DNA from 2 places in the Methylophilus sp. YYY-1 genome. Region 1 is predicted to be linked to the other one. Evidence: predicted binding sites of a transcription regulator. Region 1 holds the regulator's gene; the other holds the start of a gene.
The links. The regulator sigma-54, encoded in region 1, starts transcription at its own class of promoters, with help from an activator protein. The targets are predictions, from matches to a motif close to TGGCACNNTTCCTGCT.

Region 1 (8,095 bases):
GAAGAATCTGACCGAGATCAACCGATAGAGCTTGAAGCGGATACCGTGACCGTGAACGATGCTAAAAAAATCAGTATCTACACGGGCAACGTGATTCTTAATCAGGGCACTTTGCAAATCAAGGCGGACAAAATGATCGTACGCGAGGATCAGGACGGCTTTCAACATAGCACCTGTACCGGCAACCCCACCACGTTCAAACAAAAACGTACCGGTAAAGACGAGTGGATGCAAGGCAGTGGTCAACGTATCGAATACAACGCCCGCATGGATAAAGTGCAACTGTATACCAATGCCTGGGTTAAACGTGGTGAAGACATCGTGACCGGGGACTATATCAGCTACGACGCTAACGCCGAGTATGCCGAGGTGATTGGCGGCACCAAAGCCAACCCGAACGGGACGGCTGGCAGCCGCGTCAAGGCCACCATACAGCCTAAAAATAAAACCACACCGCCTGTCATTGACAACAAGCCAACCTCTCAACAGGGGTTACGGATGAATCGCTCCTTGCAACTCAAGGTCGAACCTGCCCCTGCCGAAAACACTGGTGAGCAAGGCAAAGAGTAAGCATAAAGATGGAAACCATGGCAGCAGATCAGAACCATTTGCAGGTTAACCGCCTGAAAAAAACCTATCAGGGCCGTACCGTCGTCAAAAACACGACGCTTGAGTTACGCAGTGGCGAAGTGATCGGCTTGCTGGGTCCCAACGGGGCAGGCAAAACCACCAGCTTTTACATGATTGTCGGGTTGGTTGCGCTGGATGAAGGCAACATTACGCTGAATGGCGCCGACGTGAGCCGCGCGCCCATGCATGAGCGCGCGCGCATGGGCTTGGCTTATCTGCCCCAAGAAGCATCCATTTTCCGCAAGCTCAGCGTAACCGACAACATCCTCGCCATTCTTGAAACCCGTCCCTATACGGAAGAGCAACGTGAGGCGAGGCTTGAATCCTTGCTGGATCAATTGCATATCCAGCACATCCGCAACAGTCAGGCCGTCAGCTTGTCTGGTGGCGAACGTCGACGCGTTGAAATTGCGCGCTGCCTGGCCACTGACCCTAAATTTATTTTGCTGGATGAACCGTTCGCCGGGATTGATCCGATTGCGGTGATCGAAATCCAGAAAATCATCCGCTACCTGAGCAGTCAGAATATTGGTATTTTAATCACCGACCACAATGTGCGCGAAACGCTGGATATCTGTGACCGCGCTTATATTGTCAATGAAGGCGCTGTGTTTGCAGCAGGCACGCCCGATGAAATCATTCAGAATGAAGGTGTGCGTGAAGTGTATCTGGGCAAGAATTTTAGGCTGTAATCCGTCATGAAACAGAACCTGCAATTACGTATTTCGCAAAATCTGGCGCTGACGCCGCAGCTGCAGCAATCGATCCGTTTGCTGCAACTTTCCACGCTGGAACTGAACCAGGAACTGGAAACCATCCTGCAGGAAAACCCGTTACTGGAAATGTCAGACGGTGAAGAAGGCGAGTTTGAAGATAACACACCGCCTCCCCCCACTGTAGAAGCTGAGCCGACAGATGCCAGCTCGTTTGACATGGCAACGCAGCAAGAGATCACCGCACCGGCAGAAAGTCTGCGTGAAGACTTGCACGATGAGCTGGGCGGGAGCGAGAGCGACCTGCCCAATTTAAACGAGGAATTCACGCCGCCAGAGTTTGAAGATGATTATGAAGAGTTTGGCAGCACCAGCAACTGGGACGAAGCCGGACGCAATCATCAGGAAGACGAAGACAGTGACTTTTCCAGACAGGAAACCACCAGCATCAGTTTGCGCGAGCATCTGATTGATCAGATACAACTGGCACATTTATCGCAACGTGACATGAGCCTGGTCAAACTGCTACTGGATAGCATCACTGATGATGGCTATCTGGAGCAAGATCTGCAGGAGATTGTGGAGCACTTGCCACTCGAACTTGAGGTCGAGCTGCTGGAACTGGAAACCGCCCTCAAGCTGATCCAGAATCTGGACCCTGTAGGCGTAGGTGCGCGCGATTTACGCGAGTGCCTGCTCTTGCAACTGACGCGTTTGCCGCAAGAAACGCCACACTTGCAAACCGCCATTGCCATTGCCAAAGACCACCTGGCGCTGCTTGCCAACAAAGACTTTGTCAAACTGCGCAAGGTGCTTGGTTGCGATGAAGCGGTACTCAAGGCGGCGCAGCACCTGATCCGCCAGCAAAACCCCAGACCCGGCAGCGAGTTTTCCAGCTTTAGTCACGATCACTTTATCCAGCACGATGTGGTGGTTAAAAAAATCAAGGGCATTTGGGTCGCCTCTTTAAATGATGGCGTGATCCCCAAACTGCGCATCAACCAGATGTATGCGGACATCCTCAAGCGCAACCGCGAGAGTTCAGGCCAATACCTGCAAAGCCAGATGCAGGAAGCCAAGTGGATGATTAAAAATATCCAGCAGCGCTTCTCGACCATTTTGCGCGTGTCACAAGCCATTGTAGATCGCCAGCGCAACTTCTTTGAACATGGTGAAATTGCCATGCGGCCACTGGTGCTTCGTGAAATCGCCGAAGAACTCGACTTGCATGAAAGCACAGTTTCCCGCGTCACCACACATAAGTATATGCTCACACCGCGTGGCGTCTATGAACTCAAATACTTCTTTGGCAGCTCGGTGGCCACAGATGCAGGCGGCTCCTGCTCTGCCACCGCTATCCGCGCCTTGATCAAGCAAATGGTGGCCGAAGAAAACCCGAAAAAGCCTTTGTCGGACAACCAGATCACCGACACACTGGCACAACAAGGTATCGTCGTTGCCCGCCGTACCATAGCCAAATATCGCGAGTCCCTGAATATTCCTCCCGCGAACTTGCGCAAAACGCTCTAAACAAAAAAGGCCGCAGATGCGGCCTTTTTTGTTTCTCAGCTCAAATCACCTGATTGTGATCTTGGCAAATTTACGTTTACCCACCTGTGCGATCACTGTCACACCTTTTGTCAAAGGCAGATTCTTATCATCCACCTTGACGCTGTCGAGCTTGACGCCGCCTTGCTGCACTGCGCGCATGGCTTCACTGGTGCTTTCGACCAGGCCCGCCTGTTTCAACAATTGGCTAATGCCGATGCTCTCGCCTTCAATGGTCACTTCAACTTCGGGCACGTCATCCGGGATGCCGCCTTTGGCACGGGTCTGGAAGTCCTGCAAGGCTTTTTCAGCCGCGGCTTGACCATGGAAACGCGCCACAATTTCTTGGGCAAAGCCGACCTTGATATTGCGGGGATTTTCACCGCTGGCGACTTGCGCCTTCCATTCGGCAATGGTTTCCAGCGTCGCAAAAGACAGCAAATCAATATAGCGCCACATCAGTTCATCTGAAATCGACATGATCTTGGCAAAAATAGTCTCTGGCGCCTCGCTAATGCCAATGTAGTTACCGAGTGATTTAGACATTTTATTGACGCCATCCAACCCTTCCAGCAACGGCATCATCAGCACACATTGCTGCGACTGGCCGGCCTGCTTTTGCAACTCACGCCCCATGAGCAGGTTAAACTTCTGGTCGGTACCACCGAGCTCAAGATCCGCTTGCAGGGCGACCGAATCATATCCTTGCAGTAACGGGTACAGAAACTCGTGAATCGCAATCGGTTGATTACCCTTGAAGCGTTTGGAGAAGTCATCGCGCTCCAGCATGCGGGCCACGGTATGGCTGGCAGCCAGTTTAATCATCCCCGCCGCGCCAAGTTCACTTAACCAGTTGGAGTTAAAGACAATCTCGGTTTTGGTGGGATCCAGAATTTTGAAGACTTGTGCAGCATAGGTATCGGCGTTGGCCTTGACCTGCTCCACGGTTAAGGGTGGACGGGTGGCGCTTTTGCCAGTCGGGTCACCAATCATGCCGGTAAAGTCACCGATCAGGAATAAAATCTGATGGCCCAGGTCCTGCAACTGGCGCAATTTATTAATGAGGACGGTATGACCCAGGTGCAAGTCGGGCGCGGTAGGGTCAAAGCCTGCTTTCACACGTAACGGCTTGCCTGTTTTCAGTTTCTCGACCAGCTCCTGCTCTATCAGTAACTCATCTGCGCCACGCTTGATAATGGCCAACGCCTTGGCAATTTCTGGGCTCAATGCTGGCACTTCAGATGAGGGTTGTTTGGTATCGGTCATGCGGGTATCCGTCAAATACAACGATGCGCACTGATGGCACCGTCTCAAATAAGTAAAACAGCTATTTTAACGTAATCCCATGCATTTCTGTAAGCGCGGCTGGAGCAGTGTTAAAATGACACCCATGCAAGTTTCTGCCGATCGCTCCCAGCCACGTTTGTTTATTGGACTGATGTCCGGTACCAGCCTGGACGGGGTGGATGCCGTGCTCACCTCGCAACGGGGCGAGCAACTGACACAAACGGCCACCTATTTTCTGCCCTACCCTGACGCGCTTAAACAGCGTCTACTGGCCTTGCACACGCCCGCCAATAACGAGTTACACGAGGCCGCAGTGGTTGCTAACCAGCTCGCAGAACTCTACGCGCAAGCCGTCAAGCAACTGCTTAAGCTCGCCGACATCCGTGCCGAGGCCGTGACAGCCATCGGTTGCCATGGCCAGACCATCCGGCACTGTCCGACACTGGCATACACTATACAATTGGGCAACCATGCCCGCTTGGCAGAATTAACAGGGATCACGGTCATTGGCGACTTCAGAAGTCGCGATATTGCCGCTGGCGGCCAAGGTGCACCGTTAGTGCCGGCCTTTCACCAGGCGGTGTTTACGAGTGCAGACAGGCATCGCGTCATCATTAATATCGGCGGCATTGCCAACTTGAGTGATCTGCCAGCACACGGACAAGTCACAGGCTTTGACTCGGGACCCGGCAACCTGCTCATGGATGCCTGGACGCAGCAACACACAGGCCAGCCCTATGATGCGGGCGGGCACTGGGCAGCTGGCGGGAAAATTAATCCAGACTTGCTCAATGCCATGCTGGCCGATCCTTATTTTGCACTGGCCACACCTAAAAGTACGGGACGCGACCTGTTTAACGACACCTGGTTAATGCAACTGCTGCCTCAGTACCCCGACAGTGCACAAAATGTGGCGCGTACTTTGCTTGAGTTAACAGCAGTGAGCATCACCGATGCGCTGACGCGATTCTGCCCAGGGGCTCAGGAAGTCTACGTCTGTGGGGGTGGTGCACATAATCTGGCCTTGCTGAATAGACTGCAGGCACTGTCTGGCCAGTCCATACAGCTGACGGATCAATTGGGCGTTGGCGTGGACTGGGTGGAAGCGGTCGCCTTTGCCTGGCTGGCGCAACGCTGTGTAGATCATTTGCCAGGCAATTTGGCCGCGGTCACCGGCGCGGCGGGGCCACGCATTCTGGGTGCCGTTTACCCCAACTAAGCACCGGCAACGACGCGTAGCAATGATTCCCAAAAGCAGTGCAAACGCACCAGTGACTTGATTACATCTGGTGCAGGCTTTTGATTGTTTTTTTAACTTTTCCGCGACAGTCACCGCACAAGCGGTGATAAAACAAAACGATTGCGTATAATTTAACCAACTTGATTAAAGACTGAGTACGTTATGGCTACCAAGGCGACCATTACATTTGACAACGATAGTAGCGCAATTGAGCTACCGGTACTAAAAGGCTCACTGGGCACGGATGTGATTGATATCCGCAGCTTGGGCAAACATGGTTATTTCACGTTTGATCCTGGCTTCATGTCTACCGCATCGTGTACATCTGGCATTACCTTTATTGATGGTGAAAAAGGGCTGCTTTACTACCGTGGCTATCCGATTGAGCAACTGGCCGAGAACTGTGACTTCCTTGAGGTCTCGCACCTGTTGCTGCACGGCGAACTGCCGGATAACAATCAACGTGAGGAGTTCGTGAGCACCATCAGCGAACACACCATGTTGCACGACCAGATGAGCAATGTATTTCGTGGGTTCCGCCGCGATGCGCACCCGATGGCGGTCATGATCGCGGTCGTAGGCGCCATGGCGGCTTTCTATCCAGACAACAACAATGTGTCCGACCCGGAATCACGTAAAGTGGCTGCCATGCGCCTGCTGGCCAAAGTTCCCACCATTGCCGCCTGGAGCTATAAGTACAACATCGGCCAGCCATTCATGTATCCCAAAAACAAATTGGGCTACGCCGAAAACTTTATGCACATGATGTTCGCCACGCCCTGTGAAGACTATGTGCCCAACCCGATTCTGGCCCGTGCGTTTGAGCGGATTCTGATTCTGCACGCAGATCACGAGCAAAACGCTTCTACCTCTACCGTGCGTCTGGTCGGCTCCAGCGGCGCCAACCCGTTTGCCTGCATCGCAGCCGGCATCGCCTCGCTATGGGGCCCCTCACACGGTGGCGCCAACGAAGCCACACTTAACATGCTGGAAGAAATCGGCGACGTCAGCCGCATCGGCGAATTTATCAAACGCGCCAAAGACAAAACCGACAGCTTCCGCCTGATGGGCTTTGGTCACCGCGTTTATCGCAACATGGACCCCCGCGCTTCTATCATGCGCAAAACCTGCCATGAAGTGCTCAATGAACTGGGCCTGCACGATGACCCGATGTTCAAACTGGCAATGGAACTGGAAAAAATTGCGCTTGAGGACGAATACTTCGTTTCGCGCAAACTGTATCCAAACGTGGACTTCTACAGCGGCATCGTCATGCGCGCCATGGGCATCCCCAATTCGATGTTTACGGCGATTTTTGCCCTGGCCCGCACTGCAGGCTGGATTTCACAATGGTGTGAAATGAACGCCGACCCCGAACAGAAAATTGGCCGTCCTCGCCAGTTGTATGTGGGGTCTGAGCGTCGGGAATTCGTACCATTGCATCAGCGTTAACATAGCAACACACAATAAAAACGCCGGATTTCTCCGGCGTTTTTATTTTAGGATTATGCTCGTTGCACCTCGAAACGATCTACATGCCCCGGAGAGAATGCAGCGATCACTGCCTCAAACACGCGGCTCGCCTTGTCTGAATTGTCCTCTTGATAGTTGCAGACAAACACATCCAAAGTCACATAACGCGACTCCGGCCACGTGTGTATCGTCAAGTGGGACTCCGCAAGGACCAGCGCACCAGTCACACCCTGCCCCTGACCAAAGTCATAGAAGCTCTCGCCTACAATAGTCAATCCTGCATCACTGACCACTTTTCGGCAAAAGTGCCGACAGTCGTCTACACGGGTCATCAAGGTCAACCCTGGATCCACCTCATGTAAATTGGCCATCAAGTGTAATCCACTATGCGCGAATCTTTTCATAAACGAACTGAAGCAATACAACGATCACTATTTTGAAGTATATTTACAATAATTGGTCGATTCGCATTGTATAGTAATTTTGCGTTAACCATGTCCAGTCAAATAAAAACAAACAGGGAGCCAGAGTGGGTATTTTTGACTTTGTAAAAAAACAATTTGTTGATGTCATCCAGTGGGCGGAAGAGGGTCATGGTGTACTCGCTTATCGTTACCCCATGATGGATATGGAGATTCAGTACGGCGCCCAGTTAACCGTAAGGGACTCGCAAAGCGTATTGTTTGTGAACGAAGGTCAAATTGCCGACAGCTTTGGTCCTGGTTTGCATACCCTCAACACCAAAAACTTGCCGCTACTGACCAATTTGCAGCATTGGGACAAGCTATTCGAGTCCCCATTCAAGTCAGATGTGATTTTCTTTAGCCATCGTTTGCAACTTGACCGCAAATGGGGCACCCCCAATCCGATTACCCTGCGTGATCCAGAGTTTGGCATGGTCAGATTGCGGGCTTTTGGCATCTACAGCTACCGCCTGAGCGATACGGCTTTGTTTTATAAAGAGGTGTGCGGCACGCAAGGGGTCTACACCGTCGAAGAGCTGGATGGTCAACTACGTAATGTGATGATCGCTGAACTCACACAACTGTTTGCCAGTAGTAAACTCCCTTTTATTGATATGGCCGCCAACCAGGGCCAGCTGGCGCAAGCCTTGCATGCCCAAATGACGCCTGTATTTGCGCGTTACGGTCTGACTCTGGACAATCTTGCAGTGGAAAACATCTCGCTTCCGGAAGAGCTTCAG
Region 2 (8,095 bases), on a different contig from region 1:
GGCGATTTGCGCAAGCTGAATGTTGTACTCGGTGCTCCAGCCAGTTTGCTGGGCAATTTCGCTCACGACCTGGCCGCCACTCAGGTTGGAAACCCAGTAAGCAAATTGAATCGGTGATTGGCTCATCAGGCGCTCCCGTTTAGGCGTTAACCAAGACTGAAGCGTTTTCTGCCAGCTCACGGTGTTTAAGGAGCGGTAAGGCACGCTCAACAGCCAGTGCTACGCGCGCTTTCACCGCCTCACTCTTGATTTGATAATTTTCAAAATCCGCTTCAACGGCATATACGCCGATCGGCAACGTGACTGCCTGGAAGAAGCTAAACAACGGACGCAGCTCATGATCAATGATCAAGGCATGGCGCTCAGTCCCGCCGGTTGCTGCCAGCAGCACGGGCACATCAATCAATGCTTCGAGATTGACCAGATCAAACAAATGCTTGAACAACCCTCCATAAGAGGCGCGATACACAGGCGTAGCCACCACCAGTAAATCGGCGGTTTCAATCGCCTGGATATCTTGCTGTACGTTGATTGGCAAAGCTTTGGGATCGTAGGAAGCGACCAAGCTGCCCGCAATTTCGCTTAATTCCACCACGTGCAGATCAATCGGGATTTGCTGTCCCAACTTCTGTGTGATCGCCTGCACCAGTGCAGCGGTTCTGGAAGGTAATTTATAGCTGCCGGAAACGGCAGTGACTTTTAATGGACGGCTCATCATGACTCCTGAAATAACAATGACGGAGGTCGTTGCTTACGATGCTTCGCAGACGACCTTGCTTGCCAGTAGTATTAGCAGCATCCATGCCAGGCAATAATGTTTATATTTTTCAATGACTTAATATAAAACCTGCTTTTTAAATGGTGCTAGATTCCAGCGCTAGTTGCTGATCAACTGCTGCAAAAGCAGCAGTTTTGCGCGATCACGCTGCAGTCCGCTCCCGCCCCGCCCTCCAGTGGCTGCTGCTTTTACAGCAGCCATTCAGCAGCAAACTGTTTCTATAGAGGCGGAGGCAGAGATGGATTTTTACATTTTCCTTTAAATTCAATGCTTTATTGATTGGCACACTAAATGCAACAGTGACTGCAGACGCATGGTGCCTGCTCGCCATGCCTTTATTGATCTCTTTTTGAATAAGGACTGACTATGACTGCACAAGCAAATAAGATTGCACATTTGCCTGTAAACCTGCCGCGACAAGCGGCGCATTTGATTAAAAGTGACGCAGAAGCCCTGACCGTCGCCAAACAGGTTGCCAGCGAAATCGCCAAAGAAGCCGCCCTGCGCGACCAGGAACGCCGACTGCCACGTAAAGAGCTAGACCTGTTTTCAAGCAGTGGCTTGTGGGGCATTACCGTGCCGAAAGAATACGGCGGTGCCTTCGTCTCCAACAAAACCCTGGCAGAAGTGATTGCCACCGTGGCCGAGGCAGACCCCAGTGTCGGCCAGATTCCACAGAATCATTTATATATGGTGGAAGGCTTGCGCCTGGATGGCTCAGACTTTCAGAAAAAATACTTTTTTGAGTTGGTGCTGCAAGGGGTGCGGTTTGGCAATGCGTTCTCCGAGATTGGCACCAAGAGCGTCAATGACGTGAAAACCAAGCTCACGCCCACCAATAGCGGCTACTTTTTAAACGGCAAAAAATTCTATTCGTCTGGCGCTTTGCTGGCGGACTGGGTGCCTGTAGTTGCCAAGGATGAGCACGACAATACTGTGGTGGCATTTGTACCCGCTGGCGCAGAAGGCCTGACCATTATTGATGACTGGTCCAGCTTTGGCCAACGCACCACCGCCAGCGGGACGACCATCCTGGAAAATATTTTTGTGCCTAGCGAATATGTCTTGCCGCACCATCTGGCGTTTGACCGCCCGACCACCATGGGGCCAATTGCACAGATTATCCAGGCGGCAGTCGATACCGGCATCGCCCGCGCGGCGTTTAAAGATACCCTGCACTTTGTACGCAACTACACACGGCCATGGATAGATACCGATCTGGAACACGGCTATGAAGACCCGCATACCATCAAAGACATCGGCGACTTGCAAATTCGCCTCCACGCCACCGAGGCCTTGTTGGCACGTGCCGGTGAATACATAGACGAAGCACAACGTAACCCGAATGAGGACACCGTGGCAGAAGCTTCGATTGCGGTAGCTGAAGCCAAAGTGCTGAGTACCGAAACCGCCTTGCTGGCGGGTAGCAAGTTGTTTGAACTGGCCGGCACACGCTCAACCCTGGGCGAATACAACCTGGACCGCCACTGGCGCAATGCACGTACGCATACCCTGCACGATCCGGTGCGCTGGAAATACCATGCCGTCGGCAACTACAGCCTGAACAAGGTCAAACCGCCGCGCCATCCTTGGATTTAAACGGCAAGGCCATGAAGGCGCCATAAGCGATGGCGCCTTCTGCAAGTCATGCGGCATAGATTAAAAAACAGCCCGACATGATGTCGGGCTGTTTGCATTGGCTCAGGCCGTTAACCGCGCTGAAGGCAAGAGGTTTACCAGCGGTAAGTCGCCGTTAGCATGGCACGCCGTGGTTCCCCATAGTAGCAACTGCCAGAGGCGCAATTGGCGACATACTCTTTGTTGGTGAGGTTGCGTGCATTCAATGCCAGCGTCCAGTGCGGCAGGTCATACCCGACCAATGCATCCCATAAAGTAAATGAGGGGATCCGCTCGGATGCGGAATCAAAATTGCCATGGGTTGAGCCGTTATAGCGCGCACCCAAGCCCACCTTGAATCCATTGTTAAAGCGGTAATCACTCCACACGGCGAGCGTGTTTTCCGGCGTGGCCAGCAAAGGCGTACCAATCAACGCAGGATTGCTGCTGGCAGTGACTTCAACCTTGGGCGTATACGTATAGGCCGTAATCAGATTCATATTTTCTATTGGCTGCGCTTGTATTTCGACCTCCAGGCCACGCACCTGAATCTGCCCGGTCTGGCTCGGACTGCCGCTGTTGGGGTCATAACTGATAAAGTTGTTACGCTCCAGATTAAACCAGGCAGCGCTGTAACGGTTCTTGCTACCTGGCGGCTGATAGCGTACGCCAAACTCATACTGCTTGCCGGTTTCGGGTTTAAAGCCTTTGCCTGTTTGCGTGTTGACCGTGACCGTCGGTATAAAAGACTCTGAGTAGCTGAAATAAGGGGCAATGCCATTGTCTGCCAAATAGAGCAAGCCTGCACGGCTGGTAAACTTGTGGTCATTAAAGCGATCATTGGTGCCTGCCACACGCTCCGCGTTCTGGGTGGTGGCATCGTCGTAGCGGCCACCGAGGGTCGCAATCCAATGCGCACCCCATTTGATCTGGTCTTGCAGATAAAAACCTGTTTGCGCCAGTTTGATGCTGCTATCCTGCACAGGGTCACCCCTCACTATGGTTTGTGCCGTATCCGGGGCCAACAAATCCAGATCTGGCGCACTGCCAGAATAGAATTGATTGCGGTCCCTGACCTTTTGGTAATCCAGACCCGCCAGCAAGGTATGTTGCCAATCCCCCGCCTGAATCCGCCATTGCAGCTGATTATCGATGGTGAACGCTTTGATGTGATCCGGGCTACCGTTCATATCGCGGGTGATATAGCGGAAGTTGCTAGGATCCTCAGGATTCGCCTGGTTGACCTGCGTGTACCCCATGCCGAACACCTGCCAGTAAGCCAAATCTACCTCGCTGTAGCGTGCATTCTGCCTGAAGGTCCACTGGTCGTTGAAGCTATGCTCAAACAGATAGCCGACATACCATTGCTTTTGCTCAAACCGGTTAAATTTTCTATCGCCGACAAAGGTCTTGTAAGGCAATTTTTCTCCCGATGGCGTGCGCAGCAAGGTGCCTTGCTCAGGCAAGGCACCAGCCACGATCCCGGCATCCGAGTTCATATACTGCGACATGATCGTCAAACTGGTTTTGTCAGAAGGCAGAAAAGTGATTGACGGCGCAATAAACACCCGGTCATCCTTCATGCCTTGACGCGGCAAATCGGCGTCACGCACCAGGCCGGTAATGCGGTACAACACAGTGCCGTCTTCATTGAGCGGCCCCGAAAAATCACCGGCGAGCTGCTCACGCGAATAATTCCCCAGTTGCATCTGGATTTCTTTGAGCGGGGTCGCGGTGGGGCGTTTGCTGACCACATTAATCAAGCCGCCTGCGGTACTTTGCCCATACAGCACCGAGGCTGGCCCGCGCAGGATTTCTAGGCGCTCTATGCCATAATTTTCGATTCTGCCAGTCGCAAACGTGCCGGCATTGCGCCACGGCAAGCCATCTTGATAAAAACCGGGTGAATACGCATCAATGCCACGCAAGGCAATCCAGTCATAGCGGGAATCCGGGCCGTAAGGCGCCACATTCACCCCCGGCGTATAGGCCATGCCTTCGCGCAAGCTTTGTGCACCAATGGCCTGAATAAAATCTTTCGTCACCACCGAGACCGACTGCGGCGTTTCCATCAGCGATGTATCGGTTTTGGTCCCCGTGGCTGATTGCTCGGCAATATAGCCTTTAATTGGGCTCCAGGCCGTTTCCTTGTTGGCCGCGGCTGTCACTTGCACCTCGGGCAAAGTACTCGCCTTGGCCGACTGCGGGAGAATGGCATAACGGTGATCCCCGCGATGCTCAACTTCCAGACCCGAGCCTTTGAGTAAGGTGTCCAGCGCCTGCTGCACAGTAAACTTGCCATGCAACCCTGTGCTAGTTTTACCATCTGCCAGCGCAGCATTGGCTGACAGCAGAATGCCGGCTTCGGCGGCAAATCGGCTTAATACCTGACTCAATGGTCCGGCAGGAATCTGGTATTCCTGTGCCACCGCCTCTTTTTCAGCAGCATGCAATACCGGTATGGGCGTGATGCTGCTGATCATCAGTGTCAGTAACGCCGCCCGGACATGCCGCGTAAGCAGCAAAGTGTGATGCGATTTCATTCAAGCTCCCTGTTAGGTTAAAAATAACGTGTTGTTATCTCTAAACCGAAACAGCCCGTTAAAAAGGGAACCTCCAGCGCAAAAAATACAAAAATTTCGCGCGCGCCTGATAGCAAAGCCAATGACAGGCGCTCAAGAAGCAGGGAGCAATTGAATATTGCCTTGCGCGTCGGTGTGCTGGCGAATGCCCAAACTATGGGTAATTTCCTGCAGCACCAGCGGCACGTTGGCAAACGGGTATGCGCCCATCAAGCGTAAATGGGCAATATCGGGGGCCACCGATAGCCTGGTTGAATGATAGCGTGCCAGCTCGGCAATAAAGTCTTTGAGCGATTGATTGTCCGCAATCAGGATGCCACGGGTCCAGGCTTCACGGGCAGGAAGTGCGGCCTCTATTGCACCGACGCCATACCGGTCAAAATAGGCCTGCTGACCGGCACTCAACGTGATGGCAGTGCCTTGTGATGGCGTAATCGCCACCCGCCCCTCATACACGGCGAGCAAGCTACGCGTGTCCTTCTGGCAGACGGTAAAACGCGTCCCCAGGGCCGTCAAGCGCCCATGCTGCGTATCAACGACCAAGGGCCGAGCTTGCGGGTCATGGCCAGATTGCAGCAGTATCTCGCCGTATTCCAGCGTGATGCGCCGCAACATCCAGCCATAGGTGACGCGCACCTGGGTGTCGGTATTGAGCCAAAGTTTGCCTTGGTCCGCCAATAGCACGCGATGCGTTCTGCCTGCTGGCGTACGGTAGGTGATGGCGCTGGCAGTGAGCGTTGTCAGCCAATCTTGCCAGGGGCTGTAGCGATGCAACAGGCTCACGCCCAAGTAAGTGACGCCCGCCAGGCCGAGCATTTTTAACGCCTGCCTGCGCCCACTGGAATGCAACAAGGCCTGATGCGAGGCCGACTTGCTTGCCACAGCATTGAGATTGGAGAAGGCGGCATTAATCGCCTCCACCTCTGTCCAAGCCCGTTGGTGGGCTGGGTGCGCAGTTAGCCACGCTTGCCAGGCCTGCCGCTCAGACGCCTCGGGGGCGTCATCACTGAGTACGGCAAACCATTCTGCCGCTTGCTGCAGCGCCAACTGTTCTACCGGCGACATCGCCACCTTAACGGCTGATGACTTCATGAGGCCTGTCTTTCATCTTGCCATTGCCGGCGCAACATCAAGCAATGCATCATGGCAGTTGCCATATATTTTTTGACCATGCGCTCAGAGACTGCCAGCCTGTCTGCAATTTCCTGGTATTGGAAGCCGTGGATCTGCGCCAGCAAAAATGCGGCTTTGGCCTTGGGGTTTAACCGGCTCAGCATCGCATCCACTTCCAGCAGGGCTTCGGTAATCATGGCCTGCTGTTCCTGGGAGATGCAGGCAGGCTCCTCCTGACTCAGCGCATTGAGGTAACTTTGTTCCAGGGCCTGACGTCGCCACTGGTCTATCATCAAGCCTTTGGCGATCTGCAACAGATAGATACGTGGCGTATAGACATGCTGTAACGCCTCCTGTTTTAGCAACAGTTTGACAAAGGTATCCTGGGCCAGGTCTGCGGCGTGGTGTGTACAACCGACTTTTTTATTCAGCCAGCAACACAACCAATGATGATGCGCCTGATACCAATGCGTGACCGGTAACTGTGAAGAGTCTGCCATGACTGCTTAATACATAAATGATAATAATTCTCATTTTAATATTAAGCCAGACAATCGACAAGCCTAAAACGCGTCTGCGGCGCTCACAAACAATACGGCCACCTCATCTCCGGTCAAGCTACACCCCCGGCCAGGCCATGAAAAAGCCCAACACAAGGTTGGGCGCAAGGCTAGCCGGTATCCGCAGTTAACCGCTGTAGACCATGGCTGCATCCAGCAGTCGGCTTTGCTGGCGTGGAATCGACTGCAAGCCCGGCAACGCGTAGTTGAGGTCGCGCGCACGATAGGCTTTCATATCGGCAATGCTGATGATTTTAAGGCCGTGTACGCTGGCAAACTTGAATAAGTCGGGTCGTCTGGCCATGCTGCCATCGTCATTGACGATTTCGCATAACACGCCGACTGGCTGCAGGCCAGCCATGGCGGCGAGGTCATGCGCGGCTTCGGTATGGCCAGGCCGCTCGAGCACGCCACCACGGCGGGCACGTAGCGGAAAGATATGGCCGGGGCGGTGAAAATCATCGGCCTGAGTGGTGGGATCCGCCAGCTTGCGCAGGGTTAGGGCACGATCCGCTGCTGAAATGCCACTGGTGGTGCCATATTTGTAATCGACGCTGACCGTAAACGCAGTACGGAACGGGTCGGCGTTGTGTGTCACCATTTGTGGCAAGTCCAGTGCTTGCAAACGTTGTGCGGGCATACCGACGCAGACCAGACCACTGCTGTGTTTGACCAGGAAGGCCATTTTTTCGGTGGTGATTTTTTCGGCGGCGATAATCAGGTCACCTTCGTTTTCGCGGTCGGTATCATCGACCACAATCACGAATTCGCCGTTGGCGATGGCTTGAATGGCGCTAGCGACCGAATCAAATGGTTGGTTTTTTTCTAACATACACAGTCCTTTTACTCACGCGGCCAGGCTGAGATTCAGTACCCTGGCCGCATTTTGATAAAACACCTTTTCGAGCACGGCATCCTTGAAGCCCAGTGCCGCAAAATCAGCGATGGTTTGTTTCATGGGGCGGAACGGATAAGAGGTGCCAAACAGTAACTGGTCGCCCAGAAACTGGTTGGCGGCCTGCACATACAGCTCGGCGCCGGGCTGGAAAATGTACATATCCGGCACCAGGTACAGATTGGGGTAGCGGAAGGCGGCACCGACAATCTCGTTCACAAACGGGTAATAGCCGTGAAAACAAATAATGTTCAATTGGGGATATTTGCGCGCCAGCCGTGCCACCGCATTCGGGTGCGCATAATCAAGATCCGGCGTGGTCGGGCCCGACATCACGCAGACCGGCACGCCATACTGCTGGCACGCGTCATACACCGGGTCAAACAGCGGATCATCCACCTGCCGCGCAGGCTTGCCAAAGCCCGGCTCGATATTGATGGCTTTAAAGCCATAATGGTGTATGGCTTTTTCAATCGCGGCCAAGGTACTGTCCACGCCGCGACTTTCAATATCCACCGAGCCCAACCCCACCAGCTTGGCGCTGTGTTTG

Region 2: the regulator sigma-54 is predicted to act here: its motif matches at 1,059-1,074, upstream of GOC95_RS11660 (SfnB family sulfur acquisition oxidoreductase).

Annotation. Positions count from the first base shown of each region.
Region 1 is NZ_WOVG01000002.1:82,448-90,542, reverse strand. Features, by position in the region: gene lptA (lipopolysaccharide transport periplasmic protein LptA) at 1-570, shown strand, start outside; gene lptB (LPS export ABC transporter ATP-binding protein) at 579-1,322, shown strand; gene GOC95_RS07015 (RNA polymerase factor sigma-54) at 1,329-2,873, shown strand; gene tyrS (tyrosine--tRNA ligase) at 2,919-4,157, opposite strand; gene GOC95_RS07005 (anhydro-N-acetylmuramic acid kinase) at 4,282-5,397, shown strand; gene gltA (citrate synthase) at 5,581-6,870, shown strand; gene speD (adenosylmethionine decarboxylase) at 6,924-7,295, opposite strand; gene GOC95_RS06990 (SPFH domain-containing protein) at 7,421-8,095, shown strand, end outside.
Region 2 is NZ_WOVG01000004.1:13,622-21,716, forward strand. Features, by position in the region: gene sfnG (dimethylsulfone monooxygenase SfnG) at 1-126, opposite strand, end outside; gene msuE (FMN reductase) at 140-715, opposite strand; gene GOC95_RS11660 (SfnB family sulfur acquisition oxidoreductase) at 1,145-2,377, shown strand; gene GOC95_RS11665 (TonB-dependent siderophore receptor) at 2,512-4,938, opposite strand; gene GOC95_RS11670 (FecR domain-containing protein) at 5,071-6,069, opposite strand; gene GOC95_RS11675 (sigma-70 family RNA polymerase sigma factor) at 6,066-6,590, opposite strand; gene ribB (3,4-dihydroxy-2-butanone-4-phosphate synthase) at 6,778-7,482, opposite strand; gene GOC95_RS11685 (amidohydrolase family protein) at 7,498-8,095, opposite strand, start outside.